One region of the Cereibacter sphaeroides 2.4.1 genome, then DNA from elsewhere that is predicted to be linked to it. Evidence: riboswitches for the same ligand, from Rfam matches in the RefSeq annotation. Region 1 holds a riboswitch; each other region holds the start of a gene.
The links. Region 1 has a riboswitch for cobalamin ahead of RSP_RS17615 (ABC transporter substrate-binding protein). Riboswitches for the same ligand answer to the same signal wherever they lie in the genome.

Region 1 (5,290 bases):
CCGCAGGAGCGTGGACTTGCCCGAGCCGTTCGGCCCGATCAGCCCGAAGGTCTCGCCCTCCGCCACCTCGAGCGTCACATCCGCGACGATGGCGCGCCCGCCGGCCCGCCAGCCTGCCTCAAAGACCGAGATCCTCATGGCCGCCGCCGGTTGCGGATGAGGATGAGGGCGAAGCCCGGGGCGCCCACGAGGGCCGTGACGACGCCGATGGGCACCACCTGCCCCGCGATCAGCACCCGCGAGACCACATCGGCCGCGATGAGGAAGATGGCGCCCGCCAGCGCCGCCCAAGGCACGAGCGCGCCGTGGCGCGGCCCGGCCACGAGCCGCACGGCATGGGGCACGACGAGGCCCACGAAGCCGATGGAGCCGACGAGGCTCACCATCACCGCCGTCATCAGCGTGGTGATGCCGATCAGCACCGCCTGCACCCGGCGCACGGGCACGCCCAGGGCCTTCGCCGACTGGGTGCCGAAGGAGAAGGCATCCATCGCGCGGATATGCCAGAGGCAGAGGAGAAGCCCCGCCAGCGCGGCCGGCAGGGCGAGCGTCACGTCGGGCCAGCGCACGCCCGAGAGATTTCCCAGCAGCCAGAACATGATGCCGCGCGCCTGTTCGGCACTGGCCGAGCGGGCGATGAAGAACGAGGTGAGCGCGTTGAAGAGCTGCGAGCCCGCGATCCCCGCCAGCACGAGCGTGGCCGATCCCCCGCCCGCCGCGCGCGCCAGAAGCGCCACCAGCGCGAAGGCGAGGAGGGCTCCGCCGAAGGCGCCGGCCGAAAGCCCGACGAGCCCGCCCCCGACGCCGAGGATCGCGACCGCGACCGCCCCCGTCGAGGCGCCGGCCGAGACGCCGAGCAGATAGGGATCGGCCAGCGCATTCCGCACCAGCGACTGCAGCACCACTCCCGAGAGCGCGAGTCCCGCCCCGCAGGCCGCCGCGACCAGCGTCCGCGGCAGCCGGTAGTTCCAGACGATGCCCGCCTCGATCGGATCGACGGCGAGCCCCGCGCCCCAGATCCGGTTGGCGAAGGTCGCGGCCACCGTGGGCAGGGGCAGCGGCGTCTCGCCGATCACCACGCCGGCCAGGATCGCAAGCCCGAGCGCGGCAGCCCCCAGAAGCCCCAGCCAGAGGGCGGGCCGGGGACCGAAGGTTGCCGCGACCGTCATTCGAGCCCCAGCGCGGGCAGCGCGTCGGCCAGCGTCTCGAGCGCATCCACATTGCGGATCGAGGGATCCATGGCATGGGCGTCCAGCACGACGATGCGACCGGCCCTGACGGCCTCCATCTCGCGCGTCACCGGGTCGGACTTGAGGAAGTCGAGCTTCTTCTCGACATCGTCCGCCGGAAAGCGCCGCCGCTCCATCCGGGCCAGCACGATCACGGAAGGGTTGGCGCGCGCGATGCTCTCCCAGCTCACGGTCGGCCATTCCTCGTCGCTCTCGACCACGTTGCGCAGGCCGAGGGCGGCCATCATGTAGCCGGGCGGGCCCTTGCGGCCCGCGACGAACGGATCGGCGTTCATCTCGGACGAGGAGAACCAGAAGACCGCCGAGGCATCCTTCAGGCCGAGCGCCCGCGCCTTCCCGACGGCGGCCGCCTCGCGCGCCCGAAGCCCGGCCACGAGTTCCTCGGCGCGCGGGCCCACGTCGAAGATCGCGCCCAGCTCGCGGATGCCGGCAAGGACGCTCTCCATCTCGAACATGGCCGTTCGGGTGCCGTCCGAGCCCCGGCTGTTGTCCTTCTGCCAGCAGTCGGCGGGCAGGATGTAGGTGGGGATGCCCAGATCGGCGAACTGCTCGCGGGTGCCGACGAGGCCCTGCGGGCCGATGTGCCATTCATATTGCACGGCCACGAGGCCCGGCTTCCGCGCCACGACGGATTCGAAGCTCGGGTCGTTGTCGGCCAGCCGCGGGATCGCCGCATTGGCCTCGGCATAGGCAGGCAGGACGCTCGTGAACCAGACCGAGGTGCCGGTGACCTTCGGGGCGAGCCCGAGGGCATAGAGGACCTCGGTGGCGGCCTGCCCCACCGTGACCGCGCTGTCGGGCGCCCGGTCGAAGGTGAGGGTGCGCCCGCAGTTGTCGAGCGTCAGCGGATAGCCGGTTTCGGCCGCGGCGGACTGGGCCAGCACGAGAAGGGCCGCAGCGGTCAGGAAGCGGGGGAACATGCGATGTCTCCGATTGGGGGGGCAGCCGAAGACAGGACGGGAGAGGCGAGGCCCGTGGCGGACCCGCAGGCTGCCCCGTCGGGGCAGGCGCGCGTGCTGGCTGGAGCGGGAGCCGCTGGGCACCCTCGGGCAGACGTCATGGATACCTCCCCCGGACACCCCGCCCGGGCCGCGTTGAGATCGAACGCCGGCAGGTCTCCTGACTGGCGGGTCACAGGGCTGGCGCGGCCTTCCCATGGCTTGAGGCCACAGTGGCTTTGATCGCGAGCTCCTCGCCGCCTACAGTTGCGGGGGCAGTTCCGGTTCGCCGGACAGGTCCGGCGGCGGATTCCCTTTCAATTCCTTACGGAAACCGACGAGGATTGAGTAGCCGGTCGCGCCGCGGTTGACAAGGGGAGAGGGCGCGCGCCGATGAGAACGGGGCCGGCCGTTCCCCCGGAACAACCGGCCCCGAAGGTCGCGCGGGTGCGGTTTACTTCACGAAGGCCCGCCCGAGGCCCATCGCGCGCTCGACCACGAGGATCACGCCCAGCGTCAGCAGGATCAGCAGCACGGAGGCCGCGGCCACCAGCGGATCGGCGGTGTTGTAGACGTAGTTGTAGAGCTCGACCGGCAGCGTGCTGATGCGCGGCCCGGTGAGGAAGAGCGTGATCACCACCTCGTCGAAGGAGACGAGGAAGCAGAGCGCCGCCGCCGCCACGATCCCCGGGGTGAGCATCGGCAGCGTCACCCGGAAGAAGACGGTGAGGGGCTTCGCGCCGAGGGTCTTTGCGGCCTCCTCGCAGGCCATGTTCTGCGTGGCGAGCGAAACGGCCAGAATGCGCAGCGCATAGGGCAGCGTGATGACGAGATGGGCGAGGATCAGCCCCTGCATCGTCGCCAGAAGCCCGAAGGAGGCGAAGACGATGAGGATGGCGAGCCCCAGCACGATGGTGGGCAGCAGGAGGGGCGCGGTGAAGAGGTTGAACAGGAGATCCCGCCCGCGGAACTCCATCCGCACCATCACCCAGGCCGCCGGCACCGCGATCACCAGCGAGAGCACGGTGACGATGGCCGCGAGCGACAGGCTCGTCCAGAAGGCGCCGAGCATGGCTCGGTTCTCGAACAGGGCCTCGTACCAGCGGAGGGACCAGGAGGTCGGCGGAAAGCGCAGCACGCTGTCGCCCGAGAGGGAGATCGGGAAGACGAGGATCACCGGCGCGAGCAGATAGAGGAAGAGCACCGCGACGAGGATCCCCATCGGCTTCGAGGTCTTGTGGATCTGCATGGCGCCCTCCTCAGTCCAGACGTTTCAGCACGGCGGAATAGGCCACGAGCGCCGCCCCGAAGATCACGAGGACGAGGATCGAGAGCGTCGAGGCCAGCGGCCAGTTCAGGGTCACGATGGCCTGATCGTAGATCTCGGTCGCGAGCAGGAAGACGCGCCCGCCCCCCATGAGCTTCGGCGTGATGAAGGACGAGACCGCCAGCACGAAGCACAGGAGGCACCCCAGCGCGATGCCGGGCGCGGTCAGCGGCAGGATCACGCGCCGGAAGCTCTGCCAGGGGGTGGCGCCGAGCGTGCGCGCGGCCTCCTCGACGCGCGGATCGAGCCGCCCGAACCCCGCGAGAAGGGCGAGGATCATATAGGGCATCAGGATCTCGGTCAGGCCGATGAAGACGCCGTTGATGTTGAACATGAGCGGCGGCGGCGTGAGGCCCAGGCCCCGGATCGCCGAGACGACCGGCCCCTCCTCGGCGAGGATCGCGATCCAGCCGTAGGTGCGCACCACCGCCGAGGTCAGGAGCGGCGAGATCACGAGCACGGTGAGGAAGGTCCGCCAGCTGCCCGAGGCGCGGTGGAGATAGAGCGCGATCGGATAGGACAGGACGAGTGCACAGAGCGTGACCCCGAGCGAGACGAAGACCGAGTTCAGGATCAGCTGCAGATAGAACGGGTCGCTGAGAAGCCCGGTCCAGTTCTGGAGCGTCAGGACGTTCTCGATCCCCCCGCCCACCGTCGCCCGGTTGAAGGAATAGCGGGCGAGGTTGAAGATGGGCAGCATGAAGCCCACCACATTGATGAGGGCGATGGGCAGGAGGAGCGCCACCGCCACCTGCTGCCCGCCCATCGGCCGCCGGCCGGCCGCGACCGCGGGAACGGCCGTCATGCCCTGCCCTCGGGATAGACCATCGTGTCGCCGGCCTCCCAGGCGACGGTCACGGCCGAGCCCGGCTCGGGCAGGCCCGAGCGGCGGCGCGTGAGCTGCTCGACGGTGATCTCGTCGCCGCCGATCCGCACCGTGGCCTGAATGAGGTCGCCCACGAAGGTGGCCCCGGTCAACACGCCGGGCAGGCTGTTGAGACCGACAGGCTGATCCTCCGCGGCGGCGCGCAGGCTCATCCGGTGCGGGCGCACCAGCACCTCGACCGCGCCCTCGGGCAGCCGCCCTTCAGCGGCGACCGGCCGGCCCTCGATCAGCAGCCGCCCCGACGGATCGACCCGGCCCGAAAGCCGGTTGGTGCGGCCCACGAAGGAGGCCACGAAGGGCGTCGCCGGCCGCTCGTAGATCTCGTTCGGCGTGCCGAACTGCTCGACATGGCCGCCGCGCATCACCACGATCCGGTCGCACATGCTGAGCGCCTCGACCTGATCGTGGGTCACGAAGACCGCGGTGATCCCGCTCTGCTGCTGGAGGCTGCGGATCTGCACCCGCATCTCGTCGCGCAGCTTCGCATCGAGGTTGGAAAGCGGCTCGTCGAGCAGCAGGATCGAGGGCTCGACCACCAGTGCGCGGGCCAGCGCCACCCGCTGCTGCTGCCCGCCGGACAGCGCCTTGGGCTTGCGCCCGGCCAGATGGCCGAGCTGCACCATGGCCAGCGCCCGCTCGACCCGCGACCGGATCTCGGCCTTGGCCATGCGCCGCATCTCGAGCCCGAAGGCCACGTTCTGCGACACGGTCATGTGGGGAAAGAGCGCATAGCTCTGGAACACCATGCCCATGTCGCGGTCGTGGACCGGCAGGTGGGTGATCTCCCGCCCGCCCACCGAGATCCGGCCGCGCGTGGGATCGAGCAAGCCCGCGATCATGCGCAGCGTCGTGGTCTTGCCGCAGCCCGAGGGGCCGAGGAAAGCCACCA
Region 2 (5,290 bases), on a different contig from region 1:
TCGGGATCGGCCTCGGGCGCGCCCCAGGCTTCACGAAGCGCGAATTGCAGGGGGGCCGGCAGGGTTGCGAGCGCGGCCTCGTAGGCGGCGAGCGGCCAGCTCTGCCGCTCGGTCAGCAGCGCCTCGGCGAGGTCCGCGCCGGAGGCTGTGGCATAGCCCGCCGCGGCCAGCGTGGCCGCCAGCGCCTCGGCCGAGGCCAGCGCATCGAGGCCCACGGCATGGGCGATCTGGTCGGGACGGCCGGGATAGGTCGAGAGGACGAGGGCCAGCCGCCGCTCGGGTGCGGGCGTCCGGGCCAGCCGGTGCCAGGCCGCCACCCGGTCGGCCACGGCCGCCACGCGGGCGGGATCGGCGCGGTGGGCGAAACGGGAATATTGCAGGTCCGGGCAGCGTTTGCCGGGCGACTTGAAACTGACGGCGCCTGCGAAGATCCGACCGTCCACCTCGGGCAGCACCACATGCATGGCGAGATCGGCGGGCGAGAGGCCGCGCTCGGCCACGGCCCAGTCGCGCCGCCGCGCGGTCGAGAGCGCGACCTGAAACACCGGACAGCCGGGGCCGTCGAGGGGCGAGCCCTCGGGGCCCCTGGCCGAGAAGGCGGTGGCATTGACGATGGCCGCGGGCCTCAGGCGGCCGAGACCGGCGGCGATCCAGTCGGGCGCGCCCGGCGCCTTCAGCGAGGGCGCGAAGAGGCCGAAGGCGCGGAAGCCCCGTTCGCGAAGCGCGAAAATCAGCGCGTCCACGGGCCCCGTGTCGGCGGCGGTCAGGTAACTGCGGTAGAAGGTCACGACGATGGCGGGTCCGCCCTCCGCCTCCGGTTCGGGGATCACGCCGCGGGCGGGGTCGTACCAGCCCATGTCGGGCATCCGTTTCTCGCCCGGCACCGGGCCGGCATAAAGCCCCGCCGCCAGCGCCAGCTGCGCGAGCGCGGCCTGCGCCGCCACCGCTCCACCCGCATCGCAGAGCGCGGACAGCCGCCGCAGCGTCGAGACCGGCAGCGTGGAAAGCGCATCGAGCGCCGGATCCTCGCGCCCGTCCGCGGGCAGGACCGCGAGCGCGATCCCGCGGCGCCGGCAGAGGTCCTGCACCTCGGCCAGCCCGTAGCTCCAGTAGCTCTCGCCGCCGATCAGCCGGATCAGGATCGCCTTCGCATGGGCCAGCACCGTCTCGGCATAGGTGTCGATGGAGAGCGGATGGCGCAGCGCCACGAGGTTCAGGAGCCGGGTGGAGGGAAGCCCGCCCTCAGCCCGGTGCCAGCCCGCCGCGAAGGCCCCGAGATCGCTGTCGGAGAAGGACAGGACCACCAGATCCGCAGGCGTCTGCCCGGGATCGAACGGGGTCGCACTCTCCTCGAGCCCGTGGCTTTCGCGGAAGACGACATGCATGGTTCAGCCGATCCGCGCCAGAAGGTCCTGCCGGATCGCGGCCTCGTCGAGATCGCCCCGCTCGGCGATCACCACGAGACGGCTCTGCCGCGCGCCCGACCAGGGCCGGTCGAACTGGTGGCGGACGCGCGCGCCCACCGCCTGCACGAGAAGCCGCATGGGCTTGCCCTGAACCGCCACATGGCCCTTCACCCGCAGCACGTTGCGCTCGGTGGCGAGTGCCCGGATCGCCTCGGCCAGACGCTCGGGATCGGCGATCTCGGGCAGGTCGATCACGGTCGAGGCGAAATCGTCATGCTCGTGATCGTCGGCCCCGTCGTGGTGCGAGGGGCGGGCGGCCAGATCGTCCTCGGCCGCGGCCTCGATCCCGAGGATCACCTGCGGATCGACCGCGCCCTCGGTCACGGCGAGGATCGGGATCGGCCGCGGCGATTCCGCCTCGACCGCCGCGCGGGCGGCGGCAAGGCCCGCCTCGCCCGCGAGATCGGCCTTGGTCAGCAGCACGAGGTCGGCGCAGGCGAGTTGATCCTCGAACACTTCCGAGAGCGGGGTCTCGTGATCGGCGCCCTCGGCCTGAGCCTGCGCCGCCACCGCCTCGGCATCCGGAGCGAAGCGGCCCGCGGCCACGGCCTCGGCATCGGCCAGCGCGATCACCCCGTCCACCGTGATGCGCGAGCGGATCGCGGGCCAGTCGAAGGCCTTCAGGAGCGGCTTCGGCAGCGCGAGGCCCGAGGTCTCGATCAGGATGTGGTCGGGGCGCTTCGGCAGCGCCATCAGCGCCTCGATCGTGGGGATGAACTCGTCGGCCACGGTGCAGCAGAGGCAGCCGTTCGCCAGCTCCACGATGGCCTCGTCGGGGCAGTTCTCGTCGGCGCAGGCGCGGATCAGATCGCCGTCCACGCCCACCGTGCCGAACTCGTTCACCAGCACGGCGAGGCGGCGGCCGCCGGGGTTCTGCATCAGGTGCCGGATCAGCGTGGTCTTGCCGGCGCCGAGGAAGCCCGTGATCACCGTGACGGGGATCTTCGCGAGGTCGGTCATGACATGTCTCCGTTGGGGGGAAGGCGGGCAAGCGATTGCTTGCGGAAGATCTCGGGGCGCTCGCGCCACGGCACGATGCCGTCGGGCGCACCCGCATAGGCGGTGGCGCCATCGAGGATGGCGGGCGCGTCGGCCTCCTCGAGGCGGCCGTAGACATAGCTCCAGCGGCCGGGCGCCGAGAGCGCCACGGCGCAGCCCTGCGAACAGGCGGAGAGGCATTCGACGGGGCGGACGGTGACGCCCTCGGGGGCGGCGGCGGCCAGTGCGTCATGAAGCCGCAGGCCCGGCGCGGTCTCGCCTTCGGGCAGCGGGCGGCCCGCGCGGCAGGTGGTGCAGACGTGCAGCGTCACGGTCATCGGCCGTCCCTTCTTCGTGGGCGAGGGGGCAGCGATCCGAAGGAGAGAGGTCGCGTCGGGCGGCACCTCGGTCCACCGGCCGCGGAACACCCCGTCCGCCCGTAAGTCTCAGCGCTGGCAGGTCTCCCGGCTTGCGGATGTGGGGCCTTGCGGCTCCGCGGCGGCCCGCCTTCCCGGCCTTGCGGCCAGTGGCTTGGGCAACCTCTCCGGTCACGGTCGCGGGGGCGGCTGCCTCTGGGGCATTCCCTCTTCGCCTGTCCGGTCGGACAGGAACCAGCGCGCCGGAAGTGGTGCGGGAAAGGCCCCTTCTTGTCAAGCCGATGCAGGGGCCGCGGGACGAGAGGCCGCGGGATGGCTTCACAAGCCCGCGTGACCGCGGCAGAAGGGGAGGCCCGGAAGGACCGCCCATGACCCGCTTGCGCACGCTCTGGCTCGCCCCGCACCGCCCGCTGTTCCTCGCGGCGGGAAGCTGGGCGCTGATCGCGCTGATCTGGTGGCAGTGGGGCGCGGCGCTCGGGCTTTCGGCGCCGGAGCTCGGCACCTGGGGGCTCTGGCACGGGCATGAGATGCTGTTCGGGCTCGGATCGGCCGCGGTCGGCGGCTATTTCCTGACCGCGGCGCAGGGCTGGCGCGGCTCGGATCCGCTGAGCGGGCGGCCGCTGATGGCGCTGGTGGCGCTCTGGTGTCTCGCCCGTGTGGCGCTGGTGGTGGCGGGGCTCCGGCCCGAGGCCCCGCTCGGGCTGATTCAGCCCGCGGCGCTGGCCTATTTTCTCGTTCTTGCAGGATTGCTCGGCCGCGAGGCGGTGCTGGCGCGGCGCTGGAGCAAGCTCGGCTTCGGCGCGGGCATCCTGGCCTACGGGCTGGCCGAGACGCTCTATCTGCGGGCGGCCCTGACCGAGACCTTGCCCGATGCGGCCACCATGGTGCGCGTGGGCTGGATGTTCTTCGCGATCAAGATCTCGATCATCGGCGGGCGCATGGTGCCGGCCTTCACGCTGAACTGGCTGCGGCAGGCGGGGATAACCGTGCCGGATCCCGCGCCGCGGCCCGTGCTCGGATGGGCGGCGCTGGGGCTTCTGTGGACCGCACTCGGCCTGACTTTCGCGGGCGAGGAGACCGTCTCGGCGCTCTGCCTGATCGGGGCGGGGATCGCGCAGGCCTTGCGGCTGGCGGGCTGGCGCGGCTGGGCCGGGCGGGGGAACCTCCTCCTGCTCCTCCTTCACGCGACCTTCGGCTGGCTCGCACTGGGGCTGGGGCTCGTGGGCCTCGCGCGGCTGGGGCTTCTGCCCGTAGCCGAGATGGATGCGCTCCATGCGCTGACCATGGGGGCCATGTCGGGGATGATCCTGTCGCTCGCCGCGCGCGCGGCAGCCCCCCGCGACGGCGGCCCGCTGCGGGCGCGGCCCACCATGGCGCTGGCCTTCGCGCTGGTCTGGTCGGCGGCGCTGGTCCGGCTCGGGGCACCGCTGATCGGCGCCTTCGACGGGGTGGCGGTTGCGGCGGGCCTCTGGTGCGCGGGCTGGATCTCGTTTCTCGCGGGCTATCTGCCCACCGTCACGGGGCCGCTCGCGCGGCCCGTCTTCTCCGGCCCGCGCGCCTCGGCGCCGCAGGTCGTCCAGATCAGGATGCCGCAATGACCGACACGAACCAGCGCCACGCCGAAAAGAAGGCTCGCATCAAGGAGGCCCGCGACCGGATGATGGCGGGCAAGACCGGCGAGAAGGGTCTCGTGATCGTCCATACCGGCACCGGCAAGGGCAAGTCCTCGGCCGGGTTCGGCATGATCCTGCGCTGCATCGCCCACGGGATGCCCTGCGCGGTGGTGCAGTTCATCAAGGGCGCGTGGGACACCGGCGAGCGGCGGCTGCTCACGACCCACTTCGGCGACCTCTGCCAGTTCCATGCCATGGGCGAGGGCTTCACCTGGGAGACGCAGGACCGCGAGCGCGACATCGCCGCCGCCCGTGCGGGCTGGGAGAAGGCCAAGGAGCTGATCCGCGATCCCGCCATCCGCATGGTGCTGCTGGACGAGATCAACATCGCGCTGCGCTACGATTATCTCGATCTGGCCGAGGTGCTGGCCTTTCTCGAGGACGAGAAGCCGCCCATGACCCATGTCGTCCTGACCGGGCGGAACGCCAAGCCCGAGTTGATCGAGGCCGCCGATCTCGTCACCGAGATGGAGATGGTGAAGCATCCGTTCCGGGCGGGGATGAAGGGCCAGCCGGGCGTCGAATTCTGAGGCCACGGCTGGCCGGGGATGAGCCGCGGCGTGTCGTCCGTAAACGGACGCGCGCCGGTCTCGTCAGACTCGGGCCGGGCTTCTGCGGCAGGCGCCGGGACCTGCAGACCCGCAATTGGACGGGCGCGCGAGGCGCGCGCAATGTCTGTCGGATCGGAGGAAGATGGCTGGGGCGGCTGGATTCGAACCAACGAATGGCGGTACCAAAAACCGCTGCCTTACCGCTTGGCGACGCCCCAACTGTGCGGCCGTTTCTACCAAAGGCT
Region 3 (5,290 bases), 180 kb from region 1:
ACAGCTCCTCTCTCTTGGTGCGAAATCTTTACAGGTTGGGGGCACACAGCTAGCTAAAATCGTCGCGTCGCGTCTCAGGTTCCCGGGAATCACCGCTCATGTCATGGACAATCGATGCCAGAGGGCATGGGCCGATTCCGCTGAACAAGTGGCTCTGGCGCTCCTATATCAAGGCCGCCCTCGTTCCGCTGCTGCTGATCGAATTCGGCTTCGTCGGCGTCTATCTCATCACGAGCCAGGTGGTCTACGACCGGAGCGCCTCGGCAATCACCCGCATTTCCGAAACGACTTTGCGCGACGATTCAACCCGCGAGGCGGATATCATCGCCCACAGGTTGCAGAGCATCAGCGCCACCACCCGGATCTTCTCCGAAGAAACCGCCCGTGCGCTCGCCGCGCCTGCTACGGTGTCGGAGGAGGAAAAGGCGCGCCACCGCCTCTCGCCCGAGGGGGTCTTCTACACGACGAAGGACACGGGCGGAGCGGCCGTCTTCTATTCCGGAATTGTCCCGATAGGCGAGGCCGAGCGCGAAAAGGTCTGGCGCACGGCGCGGCTCGATCCCTTGATGAAATCCATCAAGGACAGCGATCCCCTGATTGCCCAGCTTTATCTGAATACATGGGATTCCTATAACCGGATCTATCCCTACTTCGACGTGCTCGACATCTACCCGCCGAAGATGGATATCCCGAGTTACAATTTCTACTACGAGGCCGATCGCGCGCACAATCCGGCGGGCGGGGCGGTCTGGACCGATGCCTATGTGGATCCGGCCGGAGAGGGCTGGATGGTCTCCTCGATCGCGCCGGTCTACGGGCCGGACCGGCTCGAAGCGGTGGTGGGCATCGACGTCACCATCAAGACGATTGTCGAACAGGTGCTCGACATCAAGATGCCGGGCGACGGCTTTGCCGTCCTCATCGGGCGCGACGGCACGATCCTGGCCCTCCCGCCGAAGGGCGAGGATCGGCTGGGGATGAGCGAGCTCATCGGCCACACCTATGCCGAGGCGATCCTTCAGGACACGTTCAAGCCCGCCGAGTTCAACATCTTCCGCAGGCCCGATCTGGCGTCCATCGCGCTCCAGATGCAGGCCGAGCCGGCGGGCGTCTCGAAGGTCGATCTGCAGGAGCCGATGATCGCCGCATGGTCCACCGTCGCGGGGCCGAACTGGCGCCTCCTTCTGCTCACGAGCGAACGGAGCCTGCTCACCGAGGCCACGAACCTGCGCGACCAGCTGGGATTCGTCAGCACGAGCATCGTGGCGATCCTCGTCCTCTTCTACGCGGGCTTCTTCGCCTATCTCTGGCGCCGGTCGGTCGCGATGAGCGCGCGCGTGGCCCGGCCGCTCGGGGATCTCGAGCAGCGGATGGTCCTCATCAGCGAGGGCGGCACCGTCCCCCCCTCGGCGCCGTTCGAGATCCAGGAACTGCAGACCGTGGGCGAGCATCTCGCCACCATGGGCGACAAGCTCGACGCGGCGAACCGCGCCAAGTCCAGCTTCCTGTCCTCCATGAGCCACGAGCTGCGCACGCCACTGACCGCGATCATCGGCTATGCCGAGCTGCTCGAAGCCTCGGAAGGCCGCAAGCTCGACGGGGAGCGGCTGCAGCAGGTGCAGGCGATCTCGACGGCGGGCTGGACGCTGGTGAAGCTGGTGGATGCGGTGCTGGAACTCAGCCGGCTCGAACATCGCGACCTGCGCCTCGCGACCAGCTCGATGGATCTGATGCCGCTGATCGAGGAGGCGCTCGGCCGCGCGCGGCCCGACGCGGAGCGCATGCGCGTGACGCTGCGCCTCATCGCGCCCGAGACGCCGCTGCCGTCGGTGGTGAGCGATCCGGCGCTCCTCCGGCGCATCCTCGACCAGCTTCTGTCGAACGCGGTCAAATACAACCTGCCCGGCGGCCTCGTGGAGGTCAGCTTCGGCCTCGAGGCGCCCGACACGGTGGATCTGTCGATCCGCGACACCGGCCCCGGCATCCCGACGGACCGGCAGGCCGAGGTGTTTCAGGCCTTCCAGCGGCTCGGGCACGAGAACGGCGCCATCAGCGGCGCGGGCATCGGCATGACCATCGCGCAGCGGTTGGCCGAGGTCAGCGGCTGCCGTCTCAGCCTCGAGAGCACCCCGGGCAAGGGCACGGTCTTCCTGCTCCGCATCCCGCGCACCCGTCAGGGCGCGCCAGGCACCGCCTGATCTCACCGCAGCGCCCGGACGGGTGCGCAGCTTCGGCACGATTCCTGCAGGAGGCCCCCGGACCGAACCGAAAGGGAGACCCGGATGTCCTGCACCCCCTGTCGCCTCGCCCGTCGCGGGCTCCTGACCGGCCTGCCCGCGATCGTCCTGATGTGGCAGCTCGGCCTGACCGAAGCGGGCGGTCACGCGGGCCTCGGGCTTGCCCTGCTTGCGGCGGGCTTCGCGCTCGTCCTCCTCTCGCTGATGCTGCGCGCGCTCCGCACGTCCGGTCATTGAAGCCGCGGGCGGCGGTTGCGGACCCTGCCGGCCCGGCAGGAGGCCCCCTCGGAAAGACCCGTCAGACCGAGGCAGACGCCCGCCCCGAGCGCCCTCGACAGGCGCTCGACGCCCGAACGGCCGTCGAGCGCCGAGGCCGCGCCCGCCTGCGCCCTCACAAAGCGCGGTCGGCCTGCCAGCCTTCCTCCATGAGCAGATCGTCGAGCGGCAGCCGCTGACGCCAACCCTTCAAGGCCAGTTCCGGCGCGCTGTAGAAGCGGTCCACATGGCCCACGCAGAGATAGGCCACGATCTTGACGCGCTCGGGGATGCCGAGGATCGCCCGCAGCTCCTCCTCGCGGTAGATGCTGACCCAGCCCACGCCCAGCCCCTCGGCCCGCGCGGCGAGCCAGAGGTTCTGCACCGCGCAGACGGTCGAATAGAGATCCATCTCGGGATTGTGGGTCCGCCCCAGCACCACCTCGCCGCAGCGGTCGCGGTCGCAGGTGACGCAGATGTTGAGCGGCGCCTTCAGGATGCCCTGCAGCTTCAGCGCGCGGTAGGTGTCGCGCTTCTCCTCGGGGAAGAGCAGCGCCGCCTCGTCGTTGGCGCGGCGGAAGGCCTTGTGGACCTCGGCCCTGCGCGCGGCATCGCGGATCAGGAGGAAGTTCCACGGCTGCATGAAGCCCACCGAGGGCGCGCGGTGCGCGGCCTCGAGCACCCGGCGCAGCGCCTCGGGATCCACCGGATCCGGCAGGAACTCGTCGCGCACGTCGCGCCTCTCGGCGATGATGTCATGGAGCGCCTGACGCTCGGTTTCGGTGAAGCGGCGCGCCGGGCGCGGCTCGACGGGAGGAAAATCCGGCATGGGATCGCTCCTTGGCTCGTGACGATCCCGCCGCCGTCCACGCGGCGGGAACCTCTGCGTCAGGCCGGTCTTCTGGCTCCGGTTCATCTGCCGCCGGGCGCCTTCCCGGCGAACCGGTGGCCTCTTGCCCGGAGCATCCCCGTCACAGCGGCGGGCCCGCGCCGGATTTCCACCGGCTTCCCGATTCTCCGCCCGAAGGCGGCACCTGACCCCTGCCACAAAGCAGAACCGGCGCGCCCGGGCAACCGTCCGCATTCCAGCCGCCCCTCAGAGCCTTGAAGGCCGCGGCGGCGCGCCCCATAGTCGCCCGAGGCGTCCGGAGGGGCGCGTTCCGCAGGCAGGTCTCTTGGCGTTCACGTTCCTTCATACGGCCGATCTCCATCTCGACGCGCCGCTGCGGGCTGTGGCGCTGCGCGATCCCGAGCTTGCAGCCGAGATCGGCGTGGCCTCGCGCACCGCCTTTTCGCGCATCGTGGATCTCTGCCTTGCCGAGGCGGTGGCCTTCCTCGTGATCGCGGGCGACCTCTGGGACGGAACCTACAGCTCGACCAAGACCCCCCGCTTTCTCAAGCAGGAGCTTTTGCGGCTCGAGGCCGCGGGGATCGGCTGCTATATCCTGCGCGGCAATCACGATGCGCTGGCGCGGCAGACGGGCGAGCTCGAGGCGCCGGCCAACACCACCGTCTTCGGCGCCCGCCCCTCGACGGTCGAGCTCTCGATCGACGGCCAGCCGGTGGCCCTCCACGGGCTGAGCTTCCGCGAGCCGCACGCGCCCGAGAGCCTGCTGCCGCGCTATCCGGCGCCGAAGCCGGGGGCGTTCAACCTAGGCCTCATGCATACGAGCCTGAACGGCAGCCCGGGGCACGATCCCTACGCGCCCTGCAGCCTCGCCGAGCTCGAGGCCCACGGCTACGATTACTGGGCGCTCGGCCATATCCACCGCCGCTTCGTGCATCGGGGGCGCGCGACGGTGGTGATGCCGGGCACGCCGCAGGGGCGCGACATCGGCGAGGCGGGCGCGGCCTCGGTCACGCTGGTGCAGGTGGGCGACGACGGGGCGGTCACGCTCGAAGAGCGCAGCGTGGCGCCGCTGCGCTTCGACCGGCTGGCGCTCGACTGCACGGGGATTGCGGACTGGTCCGACCTGCTCGCCCATCTCGACCGGGCGCTCCGTGCCGCGGCCGAGGCGCCGCGCGCGGAAGACCATCTGGTGCTGCGTCCGGTGCTGACCGGGGCCACGCCGCTCGCCTGGCGCATCGCGCGCGATCGCGACCGGCTGACCGAAGAGGCGCGCGCCCTCTCTGCGGGACGCAGGCTCTGGATCGACAAGCTCGAACTGCGGCTATCGGAGGAAGGCGCAGAGCTGCCCGGCGCGGCCCTGCCCGAGGATCTCGTCCGCCTCGTTCAGGAGGATCTGCCCGAGGATCCGGCCCTGAACGCCGCGCTTCTTGCGGCCACACAGGAGCTCGCGCGCGACCTGCCGCCCGAGGCGCGCGATCTGCTGGGGCAGGATGAGGCGGCGATGGCCGCGCTCTGCCGCAGCCTTCTGGCCGAGGGAACGCCCCTGATCCTCGCCGAGCTTGCGGCGGAGGCGTCGGACTGATGCGCCTCGACCGGCTCGACCTCACGCGCTACGGCCATTTCACGGACCGGCGGCTCGCATTTCCCGCGCCTGCGCCGGGAGAGGCGGACCTGCATGTGGTCTACGGGCCGAACGAGGCAGGCAAGTCCACGCTCTTCTCGGCCTGGCTCGACCTCCTCTTCGGCATCCCGCTCCGCACCCGCTACGACTTCCGCCACCCCGGCCCCACGATGCGCGTGGGCGCGCGGCTCAGCCATGCGGGCGGCGCGCTCGATCTGGCCCGGGTGAAGCGGAACACCGGCAGCCTCCTCGACGCGCACGACCAGCCGGTGCCCGAGGCGCTGCTGCAATCGGCGCTGGGCGGCCTCACGCGCGAGGGCTATTCGG

Region 2: it holds a riboswitch for cobalamin, as region 1 does, so the genes downstream of both, RSP_RS07220 (DUF1636 family protein) here and RSP_RS17615 (ABC transporter substrate-binding protein) in region 1, are expected to answer to the same signal.
Region 3: it holds a riboswitch for cobalamin, as region 1 does, so the genes downstream of both, bluB (5,6-dimethylbenzimidazole synthase) here and RSP_RS17615 (ABC transporter substrate-binding protein) in region 1, are expected to answer to the same signal.

The regions. Positions count from the first base shown of each region.
Region 1 covers NC_007494.2:455,673-460,962, forward strand. The annotation lists gene RSP_RS17605 (ABC transporter ATP-binding protein) at 1-138, opposite strand, end outside; gene RSP_RS17610 (FecCD family ABC transporter permease) at 135-1,169, opposite strand; gene RSP_RS17615 (ABC transporter substrate-binding protein) at 1,166-2,170, opposite strand; cobalamin riboswitch at 2,343-2,542, opposite strand; gene RSP_RS17620 (ABC transporter permease) at 2,643-3,437, opposite strand; gene RSP_RS17625 (ABC transporter permease) at 3,448-4,320, opposite strand; gene RSP_RS17630 (ABC transporter ATP-binding protein) at 4,317-5,290, opposite strand, start outside.
Region 2 covers NC_007493.2:1,479,436-1,484,725, reverse strand. The annotation lists gene cobN (cobaltochelatase subunit CobN) at 1-1,385, opposite strand, end outside; gene cobW (cobalamin biosynthesis protein CobW) at 1,389-2,426, opposite strand; gene RSP_RS07220 (DUF1636 family protein) at 2,423-2,782, opposite strand; cobalamin riboswitch at 2,882-3,075, opposite strand; gene RSP_RS07215 (NnrS family protein) at 3,190-4,419, shown strand; gene cobO (cob(I)yrinic acid a,c-diamide adenosyltransferase) at 4,416-5,024, shown strand; tRNA gene RSP_RS07205 (tRNA-Gln) at 5,189-5,263, opposite strand.
Region 3 covers NC_007494.2:272,531-277,820, reverse strand. The annotation lists gene RSP_RS16755 (sensor histidine kinase) at 99-2,198, shown strand; gene RSP_RS16750 (hypothetical protein) at 2,283-2,474, shown strand; gene bluB (5,6-dimethylbenzimidazole synthase) at 2,629-3,321, opposite strand; cobalamin riboswitch at 3,367-3,545, opposite strand; gene RSP_RS16740 (metallophosphoesterase family protein) at 3,668-4,924, shown strand; gene RSP_RS16735 (YhaN family protein) at 4,924-5,290, shown strand, end outside.